DNA from 4 places in the Photobacterium kagoshimensis genome. Region 1 is predicted to be linked to each of the others. Evidence: predicted binding sites of a transcription regulator. Region 1 holds the regulator's gene; each other region holds the start of a gene.
What was found. Region 1 encodes CRP, which controls carbon source genes, mostly activating them, when cyclic AMP is high. Its sites were predicted from a motif close to TGTGANNNNNNTCACA; they were not measured.
Positions count from the first base shown of each region.

Region 1 (5,722 bases):
TTTCACGGACTCACATCAACTTCCAGCGCGTTCCCACAGTGGATACCTCGAACCCTCTCAGTGCCAAAGGCATTCCGAGTCTGGATGAAAGCTTTGTGGTGATCCGTTTTCGTGGGATCAAGAATGTCGACTTCCCGTATTTATTGTCGATGATCCAAGGTTCGTTCATGTCACGCCACAACACCTTGGTGGTACCGGGCGGGAAAATGAGCTTTGCGATGGAATTGATAATGCGGCCCCTGATCCAACAGTTGATTGAAACAGGCAAAATCGGCTAGCGTCAGATCAGAACCCGTGAAGCGATAGGCGACAAAAACGGAGACATTCACGTCTCCGTTTCATCACGCATCAACGCCTTGCGCATTCATCAATTTATGCCGCGATCACTTCATAGGAATGGGTCAGCTCAACCCCCTCACCTAGCATCAAACAAACCGAGCAATATTTCTCAAGTGAATTGGCGACCGTTTGCGCCACTAAACCTTCATCAAGATCATGTCCCGTCACGACAAAATGCAAATTCGCCGATGTGAAAATGCGTGGTGCCGTTTCGCGGCGCACCGAGGAAATTTGTGCTTCGCAGCCCGTGATACCTTGATCGGCAGATTGTAACCCATCTACTACATCGACCGAGCTACACCCCCCCGCAGCCATCAAAACTAACTCCATCGGGCTGGGTGCTTTTTCGCCACCGTTGCCGTCCATCACCACACTGTGACCCGAATTTGATTGGGCAAGAAATGTCATTCCTTCTACCCATTTCACACGTGACTGCATTGCTTTCTCCTTAGTGTTTTGGCGTCAATTCTGCATAATCTAACAACCGTGTGATCATGTGCACACTTATGAGTACAAAATGACGATTTCAGATAGATCAATATCAAGAAATGCCGACCGAAAAAAGTTAAACTCTCAATTAATTATTCAAGTGAGCTTGCAGCCCAGCGGCTGACTTAATATCCTAACCAGCGAGCAATTCTATTGTTAAGCCCAGACTGAAATTATAGGGATGTCGTTGTTGGGCAACAAACGCAGAGGAAGTTAGTAATATGGTTCCAGGTAAACCTCAAACAGATCCAACACTAGAGTGGTTTCTTTCACATTGCCACATTCACAAGTACCCATCAAAAAGCACTTTGATTCATGCGGGTGAGAAAGCGGAAACTCTCTACTATATTGTAAAAGGTTCTGTTGCTGTTCTTATCAAGGATGAAGAAGGCAAAGAGATGATCCTTTCTTACCTAAACCAAGGCGACTTCATTGGCGAACTTGGTCTTTTCGAAGAAGGTCAAGAACGTACAGCTTGGGTTCGTGCTAAAACACCTTGTGAAGTAGCCGAGATTTCATTTAAGAAATTCCGCCAACTTATTCAAGTAAACCCAGATATCTTGATGCGCCTTTCGGCACAAATGGCTAACCGCCTTCAAGTAACAAGCCAAAAAGTGGGTGACCTTGCATTCTTAGATGTGACAGGCCGTATTGCACAGACGCTACTAAACCTAGCGAAACAACCTGATGCAATGACACACCCTGATGGCATGCAAATCAAGATCACTCGCCAAGAAATCGGTCAAATCGTGGGTTGTTCACGTGAAACCGTTGGTCGTATCTTGAAGATGCTTGAAGAGCAGAACCTGATTTCTGCACACGGTAAAACTATCGTGGTATACGGTACTCGTTAATCTGTTGATTCATCGAATATCGCTAAGAAAAAGCCGCTTTTGCGGCTTTTTTCATATCTGAAGCAGCCATACCTCTCACGTATATCTAAATCCAAATTTGCTAACCTTGTCACTGAATCTTCACTTGCTAACCCCGCCACCTTTGCTACATTGTGCATAACAGGCGTTAGGGTGATACCACCAAGAATTCAGAACAATAAGCACAGTGGACTTTACGATATGGATATCGAACGTTTTTCTCCGTACAACACCAGTTCCCGACCACCAACCGCGATTGCCCCATTACCGACCACGGTCGAAATGACAGGCTTTAGTGGTCAGCGTCACTTTCTCGAGCAGCACATTTCATTGGCGAATACACCACAGCGTCAAGAAGGCTCGCAGTGGTCACCGCCCTTAGAAAGCCTGTATTAATACAACGCCAGATAGCACAAAGGCCATGCTATCAACATGGCCTTTTGCCGTGATACCCATACAGATTTTGCTGTGGTGTCATTGTCAGTCAAACCGCGCTTTAGCTGTCTGTACTTTCAAATATTTTATCGGCTGATGCGGCAACAAATCCGGTATAAATTTCACCATCGGGTTGCGAGTAACGCTTGGCAAATTCATAAAAACCACCGGGGATCGTTTTCACACCATCTAAAAAGGCCACAGGCACTTTATCTGCCATGGTTGAAGACTGCTCAAGCATCTCTTCTGGGCTGCCTTTCACTTCACCGCCCGAGGCATTGATCGCAAAGCCATTATGCGCCAATAAGTGGTTCACCTCAGCCACTTCGGTAAATTGTTCAAGCTGATTAATACTAACCGTAAAATGATTAGCACCAAAGCCATGCGCCGCTAACCAACCCGCATATTCACTTTCTGCAGCTAACATCTCATAGGTATCATAATCAATGTCCCACAGGCGGCCGCCATATAAGAAAGCGGGATCTTTCATCGCTTGCTCAGGCACTTGATCAACCAGTCCACGCACCGCGTGCTGCAGTAGCGAAGAACACTGACCCACCAACAACTCACTAATAAACACTTTCGGCGCCTCAGGGTTGGGGTGCTCAAAATGCTCGGCGTAGAGTTTTTTAGATTCAAAATGATAGGTACCGCAAGGTTTGTAACCAATCGCAATAAACGGCGCCGCCAACACGTCTAGCCCCACTTTAGGCAAGTTAAATGTCCGCAAGGCAATATGGTCATTCAGTAAAGGCTCATCCTCCGTCAGCAGCGTATGCACCTGATCGGCTGACGGGCACAGACGTTGAATATAGTCTTGCCATAGGTTGTTAAACAGTTGCTCTACTCTTTCCATGTTGAGATGCTCCCCGCTGATGATAGATGTAGAAGTGCCCTGATTCGACCTAATCAGTATGGCACTTCTTTTTTAGTTTGATGGTGTCTGCACAACTTGCTTACAAAGTAATACCTGGCGATAGCTGTGCAGGTAGCTCAGCTTGTTCACCCTCCATCGATGCCATAGGGTAAGCACAGTAGTCAGCAGCATAGTAAGCACTCGGACGTAAGTTACCTGATGCGCCAGGGCCCCCAAATGGCGCATCCCCGCTCGCACCAGTCAGCTGACGGTTACGGTTCACTATGCCTGCTCGGATATGATCAATAAAATATTGCCACTCACTATCATCGGTGGAGATCAAGCCTGCCGATAAGCCATAGCGGGTATTATTTGCCAAGGTAACGGCTTGGGCTAAGTCGTCGTAACGCACGACTTGCAATAATGGGCCAAAGTATTCTTCATCAGGCAAGTCAGCAATGGCACTCACTTCAATGATAGCCGGTGAGACAATCGCCCCTTGACCACGTTTTGCTTCAAGCAGGACCTCCCCACCCAGGCGCACCAAATTGGCTTGCGCGGCAATAATGCCATCAGCGGCTTGTGTTGAGATTTGCGGCCCCATAAAAGGCTGAGGATCAGCAAATGGCCCATCAATGCGTAGCTGCGCGGTTGCTTTGACTAAACGCGCAACAATGGCATCACCCACTTCACCTTTCGGCAAATACAAACGACGGGCACAGGTACAACGCTGGCCAGCGCTAATGAACGCGGATTGAATAATGGTATAAACTGTGGCTTCAACATCCCCATGGGCATTTGAGATCACCATGGGATTATTACCGCCCATCTCCAATGCCAACATTTTACCGGGTTGCCCTGCAAATTGGCGATGAAGAATGTGCCCCGTATTCGCACTCCCCGTGAACAGCAAGCCATCAATCCCTGTTGAACTCGCCAGCGCTTCACCGGTTGGGCGCGAACCTTGCACTAGGTTAATCACACCAGCGGGTAAGCCAGCTTGTTGCCATAGCTTCATGGCCACTTCCGCCGTTTTAGGCGTTAATTCAGATGGCTTAAATACCACAGTATTGCCCGCCAATAATGCAGGAACGATGTGGCCATTGGGTAAATGGCCAGGGAAATTATACGGCCCAAAGACCGCCATCACGCCCAATGGCCGATGACGGAGCACGGCCGTTGTCGCCCCTGCCACTTCTTTTTCTTTATGGCCTGTACGCTCATGGTAAGCACGTAACGACAGTCCAATCTTACCCACCATAGCCCCGGCTTCGGTGCGGGTTTCCCACAAGGGTTTCCCCGTTTCTTCCGCAATGGTGGTGGCAATATCTTCGCTGTGCTCTTTGAGCAGTTCAGCATACTTTTCAACAATGGCCTGACGCGCGTCAAGCGAGGTATGGCGCCAACTCAATAAGGCTTCACGAGCACTTTTCACCGCAAGTTCAACTTGGTCTGCGGTTGCCGCTTGTCCCTGCCAAATCATTTCTGAATTGAAGGGGTTTAACGACTGAAAAGACTCACCAAGACCCGCTACCCACTTCCCTGCTATCCAATTCACTGCGAATGATTGTGCCATGATATTCCCCTTATCTTATTGTCCTATTAAGCGAACCATGTCGCCTTGTTGTAGCTGTAACGCTGTCGCCATCGCAGGTGAAACAATCGCAATATTACGTTCTCCATCAACCGCGACTTTTCCAACCGTAGCTCGAAAATTTTCAAACAAGGTATTACTGATCAAGTAATCATGCGAGCTACTGTGCTCGCCAATTTCAACGCGACAGCGTAAAGAATGGCGCACCGATTCAATATTGCGAACCTCACACTCCACCATAGGGCCTGCATCGAAAATGTTCACATAGCCACGGCAGGTAAACCCTTCTTGCTCGAGTAACCGCAATGCAGGGGCTGTGTTGTCATGCACTTTACCAATCACAGCTTGGGCTTCTTCGCTGAGCAAGTTGACGTAAATCGGCAACTTCGGCATTAAGTCAGCAATGAAGCCTTTCGCACCAATCCCCGTTAAGTAATCGGCATAGGTAAAATCAATCGAAAAGAAATGCTCTTTTAGCCACTCCCAAAACGGAGAATGTCCCTCGTCATCAGAGACGCCGCGCATCTCAGCAATCACGGTTGGTGAGAAACGGTGAGCATGTTCGGCCATCATCAAAAATCGCGCTTTAGACAACAGGCGACCATTGAGACCTTTACGCCACTCAGGACGTAAAAATAACGTACAGAGTTCACTGTTGCCTGTGTAGTTGTTACCAAATGTCAGCAACTTCACCACGTTATGAACATCCAAACGACGTGAAGCGTGGACCACAGTGCTCAAGTGATACGTATAGAAAGGGGTATCTAAACCAATGGCAGCTTCTATCCCAGTTGTACCTGCCACTTCACCCGTCTCAGTATCTTCCGCGACCATCAAGTAGCCTTCGGTACCAATTTCCGTTACCTCTTTTGCAAAACTCTCTTCTGAGTGTGCAATACGATTACGAAGCATGCCTTCGTTAACAGGCAGTGAAGTAAAACCATGACCAGATTCTTCCGCGCAGCGCATAAGCGCCGGGTAATCTGTTGCAGTAATAGGACGAATAACCAGCATCGAACTCCCTCCTGATGCAGGTAGCGATCATGTCGCTAACTTAGTGTTGGAAATAACTTCGCCAATGTAGGGGGCGAAAAGTTACAGCTATCAAGCTCCTGCCAATGGCTGTAGTCAGTTATA
Region 1 is NZ_JAKJSO010000012.1:134,749-140,470, forward strand. Features, by position in the region: gene L4C35_RS10015 (phosphoribulokinase) at 1-278, shown strand, start outside; gene L4C35_RS10020 (OsmC family protein) at 373-777, opposite strand; gene crp (cAMP-activated global transcriptional regulator CRP) at 1,050-1,682, shown strand; gene L4C35_RS10030 (hypothetical protein) at 1,902-2,096, shown strand; gene L4C35_RS10035 (DUF1338 domain-containing protein) at 2,197-2,991, opposite strand; gene astD (succinylglutamate-semialdehyde dehydrogenase) at 3,092-4,567, opposite strand; gene astA (arginine N-succinyltransferase) at 4,583-5,599, opposite strand.

Region 2 (5,722 bases), on a different contig from region 1:
ATTTTTTTCATTTCGCCCGCAACAATTTCAGCTAGAGGGCCAAGGATAACCTGTAGGTTGTTTGAACCCAGTTTAACCACACCCATTGCACCTAGTGCTTTCAATGTTTTCTCATTCGCTAGGCTACTGTCTTTAAGAGTAAGACGTAGACGAGTGATACATGCATCGATGTTTTCTAGGTTACCGTGACCGCCAAGCGCTTTAAGGTATTGCTTAGCCAGTTCACCTGTTTCTTTAGAACCTGTAATACCAGACTCTTCTACATCGTCATCTTCACGGCCAGGCGTCTTAAGATTGAACTTAATGATAACTGTGCGGAAGATAGTGTAGTAAAGACCGAAGAATACTAGGCCTTGTACGATTAGCATGTACCAGTTAACTGCTAGTGGGTTACGAGTAGATAGAACCATATCTACTAGACCTGCAGAGAAACCGAAGCCTGCAATCCACTGCATAGATGCAGCGATGTATACAGATAGACCCGCAAGCGCTGCGTGAACTACGTATAGCGCAGGTGCTAGGAACATGAATGCGAATTCTAGCGGCTCTGTAACACCAGTGAAGAATGATGCGAAACCTGCAGCAATCATGATAGATGCTACTTTTTCTTTGTTCTTCGCTTTAGCCGTGTGGTACATCGCAAGAGCAGCACCTGGTAGACCAAACATCATGATTGGGAAGAAACCAGCTTGGTACATACCTGTAACACCTACAGTTGCAGTACCTTCAGCGATAGATTTCGCGCCACCAAGGAAGTTAGGGATATCGTTAATACCCGCTACGTCAAACCAGAATACTGAGTTTAGTGCGTGGTGAAGACCAACAGGGATCAGTAGACGGTTGAAGAATGCGTAGATACCAGCACCTAGCTCACCCATACCTTGAATTGTTTCACCGAATGATACTAGACCACCGTAAACAGCAGGCCAGATGTACATAAGTACGAAAGCAATAAAGATACCAGCGAAAGACGTTAGGATAGGAACCAAACGCTTACCAGAGAAGAACGCTAGTGCTTTGTGAAGTTCTACAGCTGAGAAGCGGTTGTAGATTTCAGCAGAAGTAATACCAACAAGGATACCAACAAATTGGTTATTGATTTTACCGAAAGCAGCAGGAACTGCATCAGGTGCAATACCTTGAATCTGTGCAACAGCACCCGGAGAAAGCAGTGTTGTTACTACTAAGAAGCCAACAAAACCAGAAAGTGCAGCTGCACCATCTTTATCTTTAGACATGCCGTACGCAACACCAATTGCGAATAGCACAGACATATTATCGATAATCGCCGCACCAGCTTTAATTAAAAACGCTGCTAGTGCACTGTTACCGCCCCAAGCTACCGGATCAATCCAGTAACCAATACCCATTAAAATAGCTGCGGCAGGCAATGTGGCGACTGGCACCATCAATGCTTTACCTACTTTTTGAAAATATCCAAGAATATTCACCCTTAGTTCCCCCTATGGTTTTCTTAGATGTAATTTAGATAACTTATTTTGCTATCCGATTTAGTCCTTTGCAGTTTAAGAAATTAATTTCGCCCCGCAAATTAAAACGTTATCATTTGTGATCTTTATCACCTGTAGAGACAAGATCTAGGCGATTTTGCTAGCTCGATCATAAAACTTATTTTATCATTCGAAACAAAGGCAAGAAGCCGCTAAGATTTTTACCGTATTATCTATCTTGAATGAGGTGTCACCGTGAGACTAATCCCGCTTAATAATGCTAAAGATGTAGGTTTGTGGTCAGCGCGCCATATCGCTGATTCTATTAACAAATTTCAGCCAACTGCGGAGCGTCCATTTGTTCTTGGTTTACCAACTGGTGGTACACCACTAACAACTTACAAGCGTCTGATCGAACTTTATGAAGCAGGCGAAGTAAGTTTCAAGCATGTTGTTACTTTCAACATGGACGAATACATCGGCATCTCAGCTGATCACCCAGAATCATACCGTAGCTTCATGTACGGCAACTTCTTCAATCATATTGATATTCAAGAAGAAAACATCAATCTTCTGAATGGTAATACAGACGATCACGAAGCAGAATGCCAACGTTACGAAGACAAAATTAAGTCTTACGGCCGCATTAACCTTTTCATGGGTGGTGTAGGCAACGACGGTCACATCGCATTTAACGAGCCAGCATCATCGCTTTCTTCTCGTACGCGTATCAAAACACTAACTCAAGACACTCGTATTGCGAACTCTCGCTTCTTCGACGGTGATATCGAGCAAGTGCCTAAATACGCACTAACAATTGGTGTAGGTACGCTGCTTGATTCTGCAGAAATCATGATCCTAGTCACTGGCCACAATAAAGCACAAGCATTAGAAGCGGCTGTTGAAGGTTCTGTAAACCACCTATGGACTGTATCTGCACTACAACTTCACCCGAAATCACTGATTGTTTGTGATGAGCCAGCAACACAAGAGCTAAAAGTGAAGACAGTAAAATACTTCCAAGAGCTTGAAGCTGAAAACATCAAAAACCTTTAAAAGGAAACGTTCATGTACGCGCTTACCAATTGCCGCATTTTTACCGGTAGCGATGTGCTGAATAACCACGCCGTCATCATTGACGGCGTGAACATTCACGCTGTATGCCCTGTTACCGAACTTCCTCAAGATATCAAAACCCTCGATTTAGATGGCGCAGAACTGACGCCTGGCTTTATCGATCTACAGCTTAATGGCTGTGGTGGGGTAATGCTTAACGATGAAATCAACGCTGATACTATTCACACTATGCATCGTGCTAACCTGAAGTCAGGTTGTACTAGCTTCTTGCCAACCCTGATCACTTCATCAGACGCTGACATGAAAGCAGCCATTGCTGCAGAACGTGAATACCAAAGCAAATACAACAACCATTCGCTAGGCCTACACCTTGAAGGCCCGTACCTTAATGTAATGAAAAAAGGCATTCACAGTGTTGACCATATTCGTCGCTCTGACGATGAGATGATCAAAACCATCTGTGATAACGCTGATGTCGTTACGAAAGTCACGCTAGCACCAGAGCAAAACCCACACGAACATATCGAGCAACTAGTAAAAGCGGGTATTGTTGTTTCCGCAGGTCACACCAACGCCACTTACGTTGAAGCTCGCAAAGGCTTTGCCGCTGGTATTACGTTTGCCACTCACCTATTCAATGCAATGACCCCTATCGCAGGCCGTGAACCTGGTATGGTAGGTGCTATTTATGATACCCCTGAAGTGTACACCGGTATCATTGCAGATGGTTTCCATGTTGATTATGCCAATATTCGTATGGCACATCGCATGAAAGGTGAGAAGTTAGTTCTAGTGACTGATGCAACTGCACCTGCAGGAGCAGACATGGATCACTTTATTTTTGTCGGTAAGAAAGTATATTATCGTGACGGCAAGTGTGTAGATGAAAATGGCACGCTTGGCGGTTCGGCACTGACAATGATTGAAGCAGTTGAAAACAGTGTTGAACATGCAGGTATCGCCCTGGACGAAGCGATTCGAATGGCAACCCTTTATCCAGCACGTGCGATTGGTGTTGATAATAAACTGGGTGCTATCAAAAAAGGCATGGTGGCTAACCTGACTATTTTTGATCGTCAATTCAATGTTCGGGCGACTGTTGTTAACGGTGAATACGAGCAGAACTAAACTATGACAGGCGGACAAATTGGTAATGTAGATCTAGTAAAGCAGCTAAACAGTGCTGCTGTATATAGACTGATCGACTTACAAGGCCCTATTTCACGGATTCAGGTTGCAGACGTAAGTCAACTTGCTCCCGCAAGTGTTACTAAAATTACCCGCCAGTTACTTGAGCGTGGCCTTATTAAAGAGGTCGCGCAACAAGCATCGACAGGTGGTCGACGAGCGATATCGCTGACAACTGAGTCAGCCGCTTTCCACTCCATTGCGATCCGCTTGGGTCGTGACTCTATTGAAATGACGCTATACGATCTCAGCGGTAAATATATCGCAGGTATGGCAACCCAATTTCACTACGATGACCAAGAAGCACTCCTTTCTGGCTTAATGAAACACATTCATCAGTTTATTGCTGATAATGAAAACGTTATGAAAGAGTTAGTCGCCTTTGGCATTACACTTCCGGGCCTTATCGACCCTGAAAAAGGCATTATTGAATACATGCCTCACATTGAAGTCGATAAATTCCCACTCGCAGGTATCATCACTGAAACCTTTGGTGTTTCTTGTTTTGTCGGTAATGATATTCGCGGACTCGCACTGGCTGAGCACTATTTTGGTGCAAGCCGTGACTGCAAAGACTCAATATTAGTCAGTGTGCACCATGGTACTGGTGCGGGTATTATTGTTAATGGTCAAGTATTCCTTGGCTTTAACCGTAATGTCGGCGAGATCGGCCACATCCAAATCGATCCACTTGGCGACAAATGCCAATGTGGTAACTTTGGCTGCCTAGAAACTGTCGCGTCTGATCCTGCTGTTATTGCACACGTGCAAAAACTGCTAGATCAAGGCTATTCAAGCAGCCTACAAGAGCTTGAAGAAGTCACCATGCTGGCTATTTGTGAAGCCGCAAACAAAGGTGATGAACTGGCAAGCCAAGCATTAATTAAAGTGGGTAATCAATTGGGTAAAGCCCTTGCGATGACCATCAACTTATTTAATCCACAGAAAATTGTTTTGGCGGGTAATATTACACAAGCCAAAGACATCGTGCTGCCAGCGATTCGTCGCTGCATTGAAACGCAATCGCTCTCGACCTTCCACAAGGACTTGCCGATCGTACCTTCTGAGCTTATCTCGCACCCTACCATTGGCGCATTTTCTATGATTAAACGCGCAATGTTGAACGGTGTACTGCTACAGCGCTTACTGGAAGACTAAGAGACCACACGCATTACATGGATAATATCCATTAAAGCACTGTTAACTGTATGACTACAGTTACACTCTTAATTTGTAACAGTTATTTAAGGGCCATACGTCAACAGACGTATGGCCCTTGTGTTATATTCTCGTGCAATATTTTGCGTTCAAAAGAGAAGGAGCATCCCCCCCACCATGGAACTTGTTTTTATTATCACCGCCTTCATTGCTGGTTTTATTGCAATGCAATGCAAGTTACCCCCGCTCGTCGGTTTTCTTGTCGCTGGCTTTGGGCTAAGCAGCATGGGGGTGCAAAGCACAGAAACCCTATCTACGCTCGCTGATCTAGGTGTTACCCTACTTCTCTTCTCTATCGGCTTAAAATTAGATGTTAAGACCCTATTAACCAAAGAAATTTGGGGCGGAGCAACGCTACACAACCTACTCTCGACGGGTTTATTTACCCTCGCCCTACTCGGCCTGAAGCAACTTGGCTTGGGTATGTTGTCTGATTTAAGTCTTGCTCACTTAGCACTGCTTGGTTTTTCGCTTTCTTTTTCAAGTACCGTTTTCGCGATTAAAGCCCTGCAAGATAAAGGCGAATTAAATGCCACCTACGGCACACTCGCTATCGGCATTCTGGTTATGCAGGATATCTTTGCGGTGCTGTTCTTAACAATTTCAACCGGTAAGATCCCTGAGATTACCGCATTAGGGCTATTTGCACTGCCTTTCTTACGCCCGCTGATGTTCCGTATTTTAGACAAAGCAGGACACGGCGAAATGCTGGTACTGTATTCAATATTCTTAGCACTAGTAGCTGGCGCAGGTCTGTTTGAGCTGGTTGGCCTAAAAGCCGATCTAGG
Region 2 is NZ_JAKJSO010000009.1:226,886-232,607, reverse strand. Features, by position in the region: gene nagE (N-acetylglucosamine-specific PTS transporter subunit IIBC) at 1-1,451, opposite strand, end outside; gene nagB (glucosamine-6-phosphate deaminase) at 1,707-2,507, shown strand; gene nagA (N-acetylglucosamine-6-phosphate deacetylase) at 2,520-3,656, shown strand; gene nagC (DNA-binding transcriptional regulator NagC) at 3,660-4,874, shown strand; gene L4C35_RS04380 (cation:proton antiporter domain-containing protein) at 5,052-5,722, shown strand, end outside.
Region 2: the regulator CRP is predicted to act here: its motif matches at 1,569-1,584, upstream of nagE (N-acetylglucosamine-specific PTS transporter subunit IIBC).

Region 3 (5,722 bases), on a different contig from region 1:
GAATCGGCTAAAAACTCAGTAGCACCAAATTGTCCTGAACTGTCCGCGAGGTTTACACCGACACCGAGCTCAATGCGGTGTTTACGATCGGTCGAGCTGATTTGGTAGCTCGCACGGTCTCGCTTATTATCAGAAAAAGCGGCATCTGTTAGCGTCACGCCTAATGCGATGCCATCTTCTGTTGGCTGTGCATTAAAATAAACACCTTCTGTGCGGTATGGCGAAACAAAATATTGATTGACCAAAAATGCGATACCAGCACCTGCAACCACATCACCTGCATAGTGGTGGTTACCATGAAGACGACTCACTGCAACCAATGTTGCACCGGTATAAGCTGGGATCCCCCAAGCGGCACCGTAACGTGATTGCAAAAAAGCGGCGCCAGAGAAAGCAGCAGAGGTATGACCTGATGGGAATGAGTGCCAGTTACTTTCATTGGGGCGGTTACGACCAATGGTATATTTCATACCTTGAACAATTGCCTGTGTTGATGCCGTAGCATAAACAAGTTGTTTGGCCCCTTCAGCATCATCGTACATCCAAGCGGCAAAAAGGCCTGTTGCTGGCAGTAATATTTGTAGCATGTCGCCAGCTTCTACAAATTCGTCATTGTTAGTGCGAGTGATTTCATTGTCACTCGCCATTGTATGGCTTGGCAACAGCATTGCTGAGCTTAGTAATAAAGAGAGCGCTTTATATTTCATTTTACATCCTTGTTGCTCACAGTATATCAGTGGGTAGATACGATAAATGAACAACTTCAACAAAGGTGAGTAGCTGTGCTTATTGTATCGACTTACACGTCTATTTCTGACGAATAAAAAGTCTTTAATGCTAAAAAACTACAAGAAAGTATAATTCAATTGCTGTTGTGAATGGAACTATATAAAAGTATAAATTGGGTTAATTGCTTTGCTGCGAGCTAAGAAAGTGAGCCATTTTTTTTAATTTTGTCTTCCAAATCTTTTTTGACTATGGCTAACGCCGATAGCGCGACTTCTGGTGCAATTTCATTACTTTCTAACAAGTAAATAAGATCGACTGCTAATTTAATATCCTCGGGTGCATTATCTAATGGTGATGTTTTTTCTGTCATGTTTTTCTCGATATTCACGTTGGGTACTGTTCACTAAGTTATCGATATAACTAAGATGATAACGTAGTGGTGGCATGATTAACCTTGGCGCTCTCTGATTGAAATGTGTTTTTCAATTCTCGTTACGGCAGCTTGGCAGCGCTGCACTCGGCCTTCTAACGCCAGTATCTCTTTTTGAATTACCTGTTGCTCTGCGAGTGTACGGCAGTTATTCAGCATCATTGTTTTGTCGCGTTGCATGCCGACTAAGCGACGCTCCCACTCTTGGTGTTTTGCCAAGTCTTGATACAGTTCATGAATAGGGACTTGTCGGGTGTTATTTTTTGCTGGTTCGTTTTTTCTAATGGTTTGCGTGGCGAGTTCACGCTGCACCGCTTGTATTTGAGCCACGATTTTATCGCAGATATGCGCAGTGCGAGAGGCAAGCAAGCGACCAGACGCTTGTTCACGTTGTAGTGACTTTATTTCATGGCTGATTTCTTCCACGCAGGGGGTGATTAATTTGCTACGACTTTGGAAGAGTTGCTCATCAAATAAAGGGCGAGGGGCTTCACCACGTTGGCGATCGACAGCGGCGGCCTCTTTTTGTAATTGATCAACATGGGCTTTTAGCCTTGAAACATCAAACATAATGACAGAACCTTTTCTATTAGAACCAAGCTTGCCAAGCCAGTTTGCCTGCGAGAATAACAACAACGGTGACAAACACTGGGCGAATAAATTTAGCGCCAAAACGTATCGCGGAATGGGCCCCGATATAAGCGCCAATCATTAAACACACCCCCATGGTTAAGCCAAGCGCGACGTTAATATGGCCTAAAATGGCAAAGGTAATTAGCGATGTAATGTTACTGGTAAAGTTCATGGCTTTAGCAAGACCAGAAGCCAGCAGAATATCCAGTCGGTATAAGGCCATACTGGAAACTGTCCAAAATGCGCCAGTGCCAGGGCCTGCTACACCATCGTAGAAACCGAGAATGCTGCCTTGTAACCACTGTTTTTTCTTTAGTTTAGGATCATCTTTAGGCAGTTGGCGTTCTTCTCCTTTTGGCTGAGGGTGCCAAAGGGTGTATGCCGCAGCTGCCAAAATGATCAGAGGCAGGGCTTTTTCTAGCCATTCGGTGCTAATAATATCGACAATCAGGGTGCCACCGATTGCTCCAGCTAGTGTGGCAATAAATGACAATCGCCAGAAACGAGGAGAAAATAGTTGTTTGCGGTAGTAAGTCCACGCGGCAGTAGAAGAAGCAAATGTAGCTGCTAACTTATTAGTACCAAGAGCGATATGCGGCGGAAGCCCTAAAGACAATAACGCAGGAACGGTAAGCATGCCGCCACCGCCTGCCACAGCATCAATAAACCCCGCTAAAAAGGCCACAAGGGCCAGAATTATTAGCGTGGTTGGTTCTATCATTTCTATCATTATGGCAATTCTGTTTATTTGTGTTCGATAATCCGTTTAAACGGCGGTAATGAATCTAATAATGCTTTGCCATAACGGCGTGAAATCACGCGTCGGTCGAGCAAGACCACTCTACCAGAATCTTCTTCTTTACGCAGTAAACGACCAGCAGATTGAATTAGCTTTTTACTCGCTTCTGGTACAGAAATCTGCAAAAACGGATTGCCACCTCGGCTTTCGATGTATTCAGCATGTGCTTCTTCTACTGGTGAGGTAGGAACGGCAAAGGGGATTTTGGTGATGATGAGGTTCTTGAGTAAATCACCTGGTAAATCAAGCCCTTCAGAAAAGCTGCCTGTGCCAAATAAGATGCTGGGTATGTTGTTTTTACAGTTTTCTTTATGTTTTTTTAGAATGGTGTGACGAGCGTCATCGCCTTGAACCAGTAGTTGCCATTTATTTTTCTTCGCCAGAGGCTGCAAACTTTCCGCGACTTTGTTCATTTGCCAGTAAGATGAGAATAAGACCAAGCTTGCCGTTTCCCCTTCTAGGTATTCAGGCAAGGTTTCAATCAATAGCTCGGTAAATTTATCTGCTTGTGGCTCTAGCGGTAAGGCTGGAATCACTAAGCGTGCGTTGTTCTGATAATCAAATGGCGATGCTAGCGCTAAAAATCGTCCCCCATCGGATTCAGAAATACCGACTTGGCGACAAAAATAGGTGAATTGATTCAGGGCACGCAATGTCGCAGACACCAATACGGCACCAGCAGCTCGGCTCCACAGTAGTTGGTCTAAGCGATAGCCGACTTCAAGTGGCGAAACTTCGATGATGTAATCATCTTCGCGCTCACCGCTCTTTTCAATCCAGCGTGCGAGAGGTGCCCCTTTCTTATTACAAGGTTGTGCCATGAGCGCCCAGACTTTTTCTAGGTTCTCTAAACGTTGTAGGTAAAAACCAGACTCTGCTAATGCGGGTTCACCTTGGCGCGCGCCAATTTCATTATCTTTTAATCGCTCTGAAATTAAGTCGTGTAGTTTACCGAGTGCTTGTAGCGCTTTCTTACTGGCATCTTTACAACCTTTGGCTTCTTCTTGCAGCCAAGCGGGAAGCTCTCCATGCTCAAAGCGATAAATACCATCTTTGCTAAAATGGCTTGGATCAATATTGGCTGCGATTTGGCGCAGGGTTGGTATCAGGTGCTGGATGTTTTCTTGCAGCGAAGATTGAAAGCGGCCTGCTTTACTGTAATCCGCAAGTTCAGCAAGTTTACCAACAGATTGATTGAGCTTTTCTAACCAATTGGTGGCACCTTTTAGGCTGGCTGCAGCAGATGAGAAGTCACGTGCCACTTGTGGTAGGTGATGGGCTTCATCTATCACATAAATCGTTTGTTCGGGCTCTGGCAAAATTACGCCACCGCCAAGCTCAATATCTGCCATTAGCAGTGCATGGTTGGCGATAATGACATCGGCTTTGTCTAAATGTTCACGCGCTTTAGCAAAAGGGCACTGGCGATGTTTAGGCAAACCAGCATGACAGCTGTGTTTATCTGCCACAATTTGCTGCCATACACGATCTGGGACCTGTTTTGGCCATCCATCACGGTCACCATCCCACTTACCTGAGTCATAAGCGTTTTTCATGCGTGTCAAAAGTTCTAAATCAGATTTTTTAGGTTTTTCTTGCCAAAAACTCATCTGATCTTCGCTATTTCCGTCACACGATGCTGCTAACTTATGCCCACAACAATAGCGTTGGCGCCCTTTGGCTAAGATGAAGCTGAACTCTTTAGGGAAAATACGATTAAACAAGGGTAAATCTTTATCTATCAGCTGTTCTTGCAACGCCACGGTTGCTGTTGAAATAAGCAACTTTTTATTGTTAAACAGCACAAAGGGGATACCCGCAATCAAGTAAGAGAGGGACTTTCCGATCCCTGTTCCTGCTTCTGCCACCAACATTCTGTTCTTTTTATGGTATTCACCAGCCAAGGTTTTGGCTATTTCTGCAACTAGGTAGTTCTGTGCACGCCTTGGTCGGAAGTTATCAAGTTGGTTTCCTAGGTTTTCATAGCATTGCTTGATATCGCGTTTTATTTGGCTGTGTAACATATAAGTAACGTATTAAATGGCAAGGAAGGTGATTATAACACGAACATCTGAATGTGAGCGGGGGCTAATAAATTGAACAACTTTGATTCTAAATGAGATTTTGGTCACGAAAATAAATTGAACTCAACATGAACACGCAAGGCAGTTGTCGATAAAACACTAACTTAACTAAAAAACCAGTGTTTTATAATATATATAGCTGAATCTATTGGTTGTGGTTATGTCTTTTTGGTTTTTTATGTTGTTATTTTGTCATTTTAAAAAACGATGCACCGTGCTAAATAGGACTTTTTTGTCTTTCGGTTGTTTTGATGTTTGTGCTATCTAGTTGAATTGTAAAGGATAAATGTTTTTTGATTTATTTTTTGAACTATTTGACACCTAGGCGAAAACTCTGTCAGGATAGCTCCGCAATCAAATTGCTTTAGATGATTATTCTTTTGGTATTAACCGGGTAGTCCTCTAAAAAAACATAATAGAAAAGGAATTCTGGAAATAGGAATTCCATTCCAAATAAGAAAAGGCAGTGGATCTCATGAAAAAGACTCTTTTAGCACTTACAGTTCCAGCACTTCTAGTAGCAGGTTCTGCGTCAGCTGGTATCTCTCTATACGACCAAGACGGTACTCAAGTTACTATGTCTGGTGCGGCTGAAGTTCAGTACCGTTTAACAGCGGTAGAAAACATGGCAAATGACGATGCACAACTTCGCATCGATGACGGTGACTTAGCACTACGTATCCAACACCAAGTAAGCGCAGATTTATACGCAGTAGGTGCGATGGAACTGAATGTTGGTGAAACCGATGAGATGGAATTTGATGCTTCTGGTGATAAAGTAGTTCGTAATCGTAACGGTCTTGGTTCAGTAACTAACGATGTTTTATTCGTTGGTTTAGGCGGTAACTTTGGTGAAATGACGTTTGGTCGTCAAACTGCGATCATCGATGATGCGGGTGTTGGTGTTGATATCGAGCTGAAAGATACAGCGGGTGTTAGCTACGACGACGTAAGCATGGATCAGTACATCAAATACCGTTTCTCTGGCGAGAAATTCTGGGCAGGTGCTGGTTACAACATCGCTCAGTCTGATAGCACTACTGGTAA
Region 3 is NZ_JAKJSO010000009.1:203,300-209,021, forward strand. Features, by position in the region: gene L4C35_RS04275 (phosphatase PAP2 family protein) at 1-707, opposite strand, end outside; gene rsmS (pleiotropic regulatory protein RsmS) at 926-1,099, opposite strand; gene L4C35_RS04285 (primosomal replication protein) at 1,178-1,729, opposite strand; gene L4C35_RS04290 (sulfite exporter TauE/SafE family protein) at 1,749-2,522, opposite strand; gene dinG (ATP-dependent DNA helicase DinG) at 2,537-4,615, opposite strand; gene L4C35_RS04300 (porin) at 5,151-5,722, shown strand, end outside.
Region 3: the regulator CRP is predicted to act here: its motif matches at 4,709-4,724, upstream of dinG (ATP-dependent DNA helicase DinG).

Region 4 (5,722 bases), on a different contig from region 1:
AGGTTTGAATATCTTTGAGCAAAGCAATGCAGCTAGCCAGCAGATGTCTAACACGTTAGAAGAAGCCGCTGGTGTGGTGACTCGCCTGAAAGATCAATCAGAGCAAATCAGCAAAGTTATCGAAGTAATCCGTAGCATCTCTGAGCAAACGAACCTACTTGCGCTGAACGCGGCGATTGAAGCGGCACGTGCGGGTGAGTCTGGTCGTGGTTTTGCGGTTGTTGCCGATGAAGTACGTATGCTTGCAGCACGTACCCAGTCTTCTACTCAAGAAATCCAAACGATTATTGAAGAACTTCAGTCTCAGTCTGGTAATGCGAATGAAAGCATGCAGCAAAGTCTTGAGATGCTTCAGCGTAACCAAGCGCTTTCTAACCAAGCGAATGATGCACTGGTCGGTATTACTGAATCTGTTGTTCAAATCAGCGACATGAATACTCAAGTGGCTACTGCTGCTGAGCAACAATCTCAGGTTACGCAAGACATTAACCGTAACGTGACCAATATGTCTGAGATCATTAACCAGAACGTTGCTGGTATTAGCCAGAGTGCACAAGCAAGTGCTGAGCTGTCTCAACTTGCCGAGCAACAAAAACAACAGCTATCTTTCTTTAAACTATAAGTTTAACTAAATAGTTGATAAAAGCCTGTCTTTGACAGGCTTTTTTCGTTTAGGCTCAAAGAGCCGCCAATGATTAACAGTGAAAGTCGTAATGATTAAAAAAGCCCAACAGATGATCGTCTTTAACGCGCTGACCAAGCAGCAGAGCTTCACTAAAGCCGCACAATTGCTGGATATCTCACGTACGCAGGTGAGTAAGCAAATTCAGCAACTGGAAGAGCGGCTAGGGGTGCAGTTAGTGCAGCGGACGACGCGCTCTTTTGCTTTGACAGAAGAAGGGCAACGTTTTGCGGTTCATTGTGAAAATATTGCGAGCGAGATAAATGATGCGGAAAGTGAGTTAGTTGAAGTCAGTGATACCATGCAAGGCTTATTGCGGGTTGGGATTGCGCAGTCATTTGCACGTCATCATATTGCGCCTTTTATATCTGAGTTTCATGGGAAATACCCTCAACTTGATCTCGAACTGAGCCTGTTTGATCATCGGGTTGATCTGATTGCCGAGCAACTCGATCTTTGGATTGGCATGACAGACTCCCCACCAGAGGGTTTTGTTGCTCGTCATTTAGCAGATTGTCATTTTGTGTTAGCGGCAAGCCCCGACTATTTAGCCCGCCATGGTGTGCCTTATACGCCTGATGATCTTGCTGCTCATAATTGCATTACCTATTACAGTCGCGAACGTAAAGACAACGTCTGGAGCTTTAGCAAAGCCAGTACCCATGATCAAGAAAACACAAATCTTCAACTGAAAGTGAAAGGTAACTTCAGGGTCGACTCTGCTGATGCCATTTTAGATGCCACACTCACTGGCAACGGAATTGGTTATTTGGCGACGTATTTATTGGAGAAGGAATTTAGCGAAGGGAAGTTGGTGCGTCTACTGCCTGACTGGACGCTCACTCAGCACATGCCTTTGTATGCGATATACCCTAGATACAAGTTTCTACCCAAGAAAGTACACGCATTTATCGAGTTTGTGCGTCAACATATCGGTGAACCTGTCTATTGGGACAACGTATTGCGGTAACGTTTGCACCAAATCTTGTGCAATATATCACCATGAGAAATGTATTTAAGGGGCTTAATAACGTGATCATTGTCACTTATGGAAACAAGAGTATCCCATATACGCACCAATCAGGTTGTTTTCGTTTGCTTTGCTGATAAAAGCATCAAAAACTCGAGCTTATGTATCCAAACTGTAAATGAGTGTAACAATCTGATCCTTGTCACACTTTGTAATATGAATAGAATGCCTCCGCAATCGTTTACTAAAAAAACTACTGTGGAGAATGACCTTGAATTATTTGGTCAGCATTTTAGGCGTATTTACGCTTTTTGCGGTTGCTATCTTATGTTCAGAAAACCGTCGCGCAATTAATTGGCGCACTGTGGGTGGCGCTTTTGTTATCCAACTAGTGTTTGCGGGATTCATTCTATATGTACCTGTTGGGCGCGATATCCTCAACAGCGTGTCAAACGCAGTATCTGGCATCATCGACTACGGTCGTGTTGGTACCGAGTTTCTTTTTGGTGAACTAGCACAGTTTAAACTTGGTTTCATTTTTGCGGTTAACGTACTGCCGACGATTGTTTTCTTCTCTGCACTTATTTCTGTGTTGTACTACCTTGGCGTAATGGGCTTCATCATTCGTACAATCGGTGGCATGTTGCAACGCATTCTTGGAACAAGCCGTACTGAATCTATGTCTGCTACAGCAAATATCTTTGTTGGTTCAGTAGAAGCGCCATTAGTTGTACGTCCATACCTAGCTAAAATGAGCCGTTCAGAGCTGTTTGCCGTTATGGTAGGTGGTTTAGCCTCTGTTGCTGGTGGCACACTGGTGGGCTACGCTGGTTTAGGTGTCGATATTAGTTACCTAGTGGCAGCAAGTTTCATGTCTGCGCCTGCTGGTCTAATGATGGCAAAAATCTTAGTTCCTCAAACCGAAGTGGTTGATGACGAGAACCAAGCATCAGATGACGGTGAAGATGACGAACCAGTAAACATCATTGATGCGGCGACACGCGGCGCATTGGGTGGTCTACAAATTGTTATGGCAGTAGGTGCGAGCCTTTTAGCTATCATCAGTCTTATTGCATTAATCAACGGTGGTTTAGGTCATGTTGGTGAGTGGTTAGGTGTGAATAACCTAAGCCTTGAATTGATCTTTGGTTACTTGTTTGCGCCTGTTGCATGGTTGATCGGTGTGCCATGGTCTGAAGCAACGGTTGCAGCAAGCCTGATTGGTAAGAAAATCGCGGTTAACGAATTTGTTGCTTTTGCTGACTTGATGGCAGTTAAAGATCAACTAAGCGCACATTCTCAAGCTGTAGTGACATTTGCATTATGTGGTTTTGCGAACCTAACCTCTATCGCTATGCTAATGGGTGGTTTAGGTGGTGTTGTACCAAGCCGTCGTCCTGATATTGCGCGTTTGGGTTTTAAAGCGATTTTTGCAGCAACCTTAGCAAACTTAATGAGTGCAACTATTGCTGGTGTGTTCTTATCTTTCTAAGTGCCATCACAAGCTAAGAAATGAATAAAACAAACAGAGAGCCTCGGCTCTCTGTTTTTGTTTATGGCAAGCTTGGCATTTATATTGCTAATATTAAATAGTCAGCTAACAAATCACAGTCTGAACAAGGAAAAGCTTGTTATGTTTAAAGGCGTGAACATAAGAAGAAAAGTCTGTAAGGCGAAGCATCTGTGAAGCGTAGAAAGTGAGGAAACGTTGCCCGCATATACGGGCAACGATAAGACCTAAGAGCGTACATCTTATCAATAGAAAAATACCGAGAAGCGTTTTGTATTGATGGTAAAAGTATAGTGAAGAATGGTCTCCCGCTTTCTTAAAAGTGATACAATTTTAAAACGCTAGCACAGTGCCGAAAGTTAGCTGTTTTCTACTGTGCTTTTGTTTTAATCAATACTGGTTGGCTCAGACATGAAATCACCCGTTGATAAGCTTCTTACTAAACATGAAAACTTGATTCATTCAGACGGTAAAAAAGTGCTGTCACATACACAGAGAGATGATGGGGAGTGGATACTACACACCATCATGATTGAAGATTGTGATGCACCATTTAAGTTCCGTCGAACCAAGAAGTATCGAACGCTAAAAGGGCAACAAGTTAACTTAACTTATTACCCCGATAGCGAAACCGTGGCGGGTTTTGAGATAGAAGTGATGCGCGTTGTGCGAATTAAACTGCATTAATCGCTAGCAAGCTTTAAGCACTTCCTTTTATGGTGTTACTTTGCATTTTGCACCTTGGGTGTAGCTAATGTTGCGGAAATAGGCCGTCGGTGTTTGTCCTGCTTCTGTATACTCGCCAGCCCAATTTGAAATCCTTGAATCGGTTAACCACACATTCGCCATAATGCGCAGGGTTGAATCTTTCGCTGACGGGGTTGGATTTTCGGGTGAGTTCTTTTCTGTGTGAACCAGCTCGCCATCGATGTACCACTTGATCTGTTTTTGGGTCCATTTGATGGCATAGCGGTGGTAATCCTCCGATGCATCAAAGTTCAAATAAATCAGCTTTTCGTTGCTGTTTTCGTACCGATCATCATTCGTCCAGTAATTGATTTGGATGGCATTGGTGTTATTACCAAGAAACTCGATATCAATTTCATTGTGCATGCCATTACTGTTTTCATCTTTATCGTAAGGCCCGGCAAATAAGAAGAATGCACTGACCATGCCTGGCTCATTAACAGGCTTTATTTCCGCTTCAAAACAGCCATAACGATAAAAATCATGGCTGCGCAGTTCGCCAGATTGATAGTCACTACTGCCGTCACTCAGTGGTGTTTTACTGAGGGTGATTGCCATTCCCTGATCTTCTGAAAAGGTGATCGCTTCGCCTTCCCAGCGGTTTACAAAAGGAAAACCATTACTCCAACCGTCAGATTTCCACCAAATCTCGGCGTTTAATGTATCGAGCGGATCGACAAAGTTGTTATTAGTATTTGCAGCAAAAACAAAAGGCGAAACCCAGCTGCAAGCTACGAGAGCGAGTGGAGTTAGTGATTTGATTATCAGCATAACAGTATCTATTTGTAGAAGGCGTACAACCAGTGTAGCTACGATATATGAAGCAATAGCTTGCTATGTGTATCAGTATTAAGACAAAACACACTTTTGAAGCAAAAGACACATCAAGCAGCACTTAGCCGTTAGAATTGTCAGGAATACTAGGCGGTATATAGTCAAAAATAGGCTTGTAGCTTCGCTGCTTATACCATAGGGCGATCAGAATGAGCGAATTTGTATTGATGTTATAGGCTGTGTTGGGAGAACTTGCCTTATATAATCCGGTTGGTATAGAACGGTTATTTAAACTATTGCTAACGACTGTCTTGTAGAGTAATTGACTGTAGCTGTCGTTGTATAACACGCTTAACCCAAAGGCGACTTTGTTACTGAACGCTTGCCCATTTTCGATAGGCTTGCCGCCTGGCGAGGTTGCAAGCCAGCTCTTACCATAGAAGTAGATATTATTGTATGCAAACCACGGACGTTGGCTCAGGGCATCCTCCGCAAAGATTGTAAGTGTCTGTGATTTGTCATAACGGGTTTTATGTAGGCTATAAAGGGCATCTAACTGGTTCCACCACAAATCGTGATAACCTAACTCTATAGCCTGTAAGACATAGGGGTCGGTGGTAAAGTAGGGTAAGTTGCGAATATCTATATACACTTGTTCTTCATCTACCGTGACATGCTTACTGTACTTAGGGCCTAGGGCTTCTGAGACATCCAGTTTCTCCATCGCAAACCCTTGTGCAGCATATTGCAAATAGCCCAGTCGGCCTTCTTGACGGTAGGATGTCGATTTTTTTGATTTATGTTCGCCAAATAAAGTCCCTTGATTCACCGAACGATCAATTCTCCACTTTGCAGTAATTGCATCAATTTGATCGACTAATTCAGGTTTGTAAGTTGCTGCAATATTCAGCCAAATAAGTAACCGACCAATATCTAAGGCTGACCACCCATCGCCATTTGTTTGGGTTTGGCTGAATGAACCTGAAGGTTTACCTGTTTTTGTATTGTATTGGCGATTTGGCAGTATGCCTTTATATAA
Region 4 is NZ_JAKJSO010000020.1:57,185-62,906, forward strand. Features, by position in the region: gene L4C35_RS18350 (methyl-accepting chemotaxis protein) at 1-622, shown strand, start outside; gene L4C35_RS18355 (LysR family transcriptional regulator) at 714-1,652, shown strand; gene L4C35_RS18360 (NupC/NupG family nucleoside CNT transporter) at 1,924-3,144, shown strand; gene L4C35_RS18365 (hypothetical protein) at 3,574-3,849, shown strand; gene L4C35_RS18370 (family 16 glycosylhydrolase) at 3,877-4,680, opposite strand; gene L4C35_RS18375 (DUF3131 domain-containing protein) at 4,805-5,722, opposite strand, start outside.
Region 4: the regulator CRP is predicted to act here: its motif matches at 1,714-1,729, upstream of L4C35_RS18360 (NupC/NupG family nucleoside CNT transporter).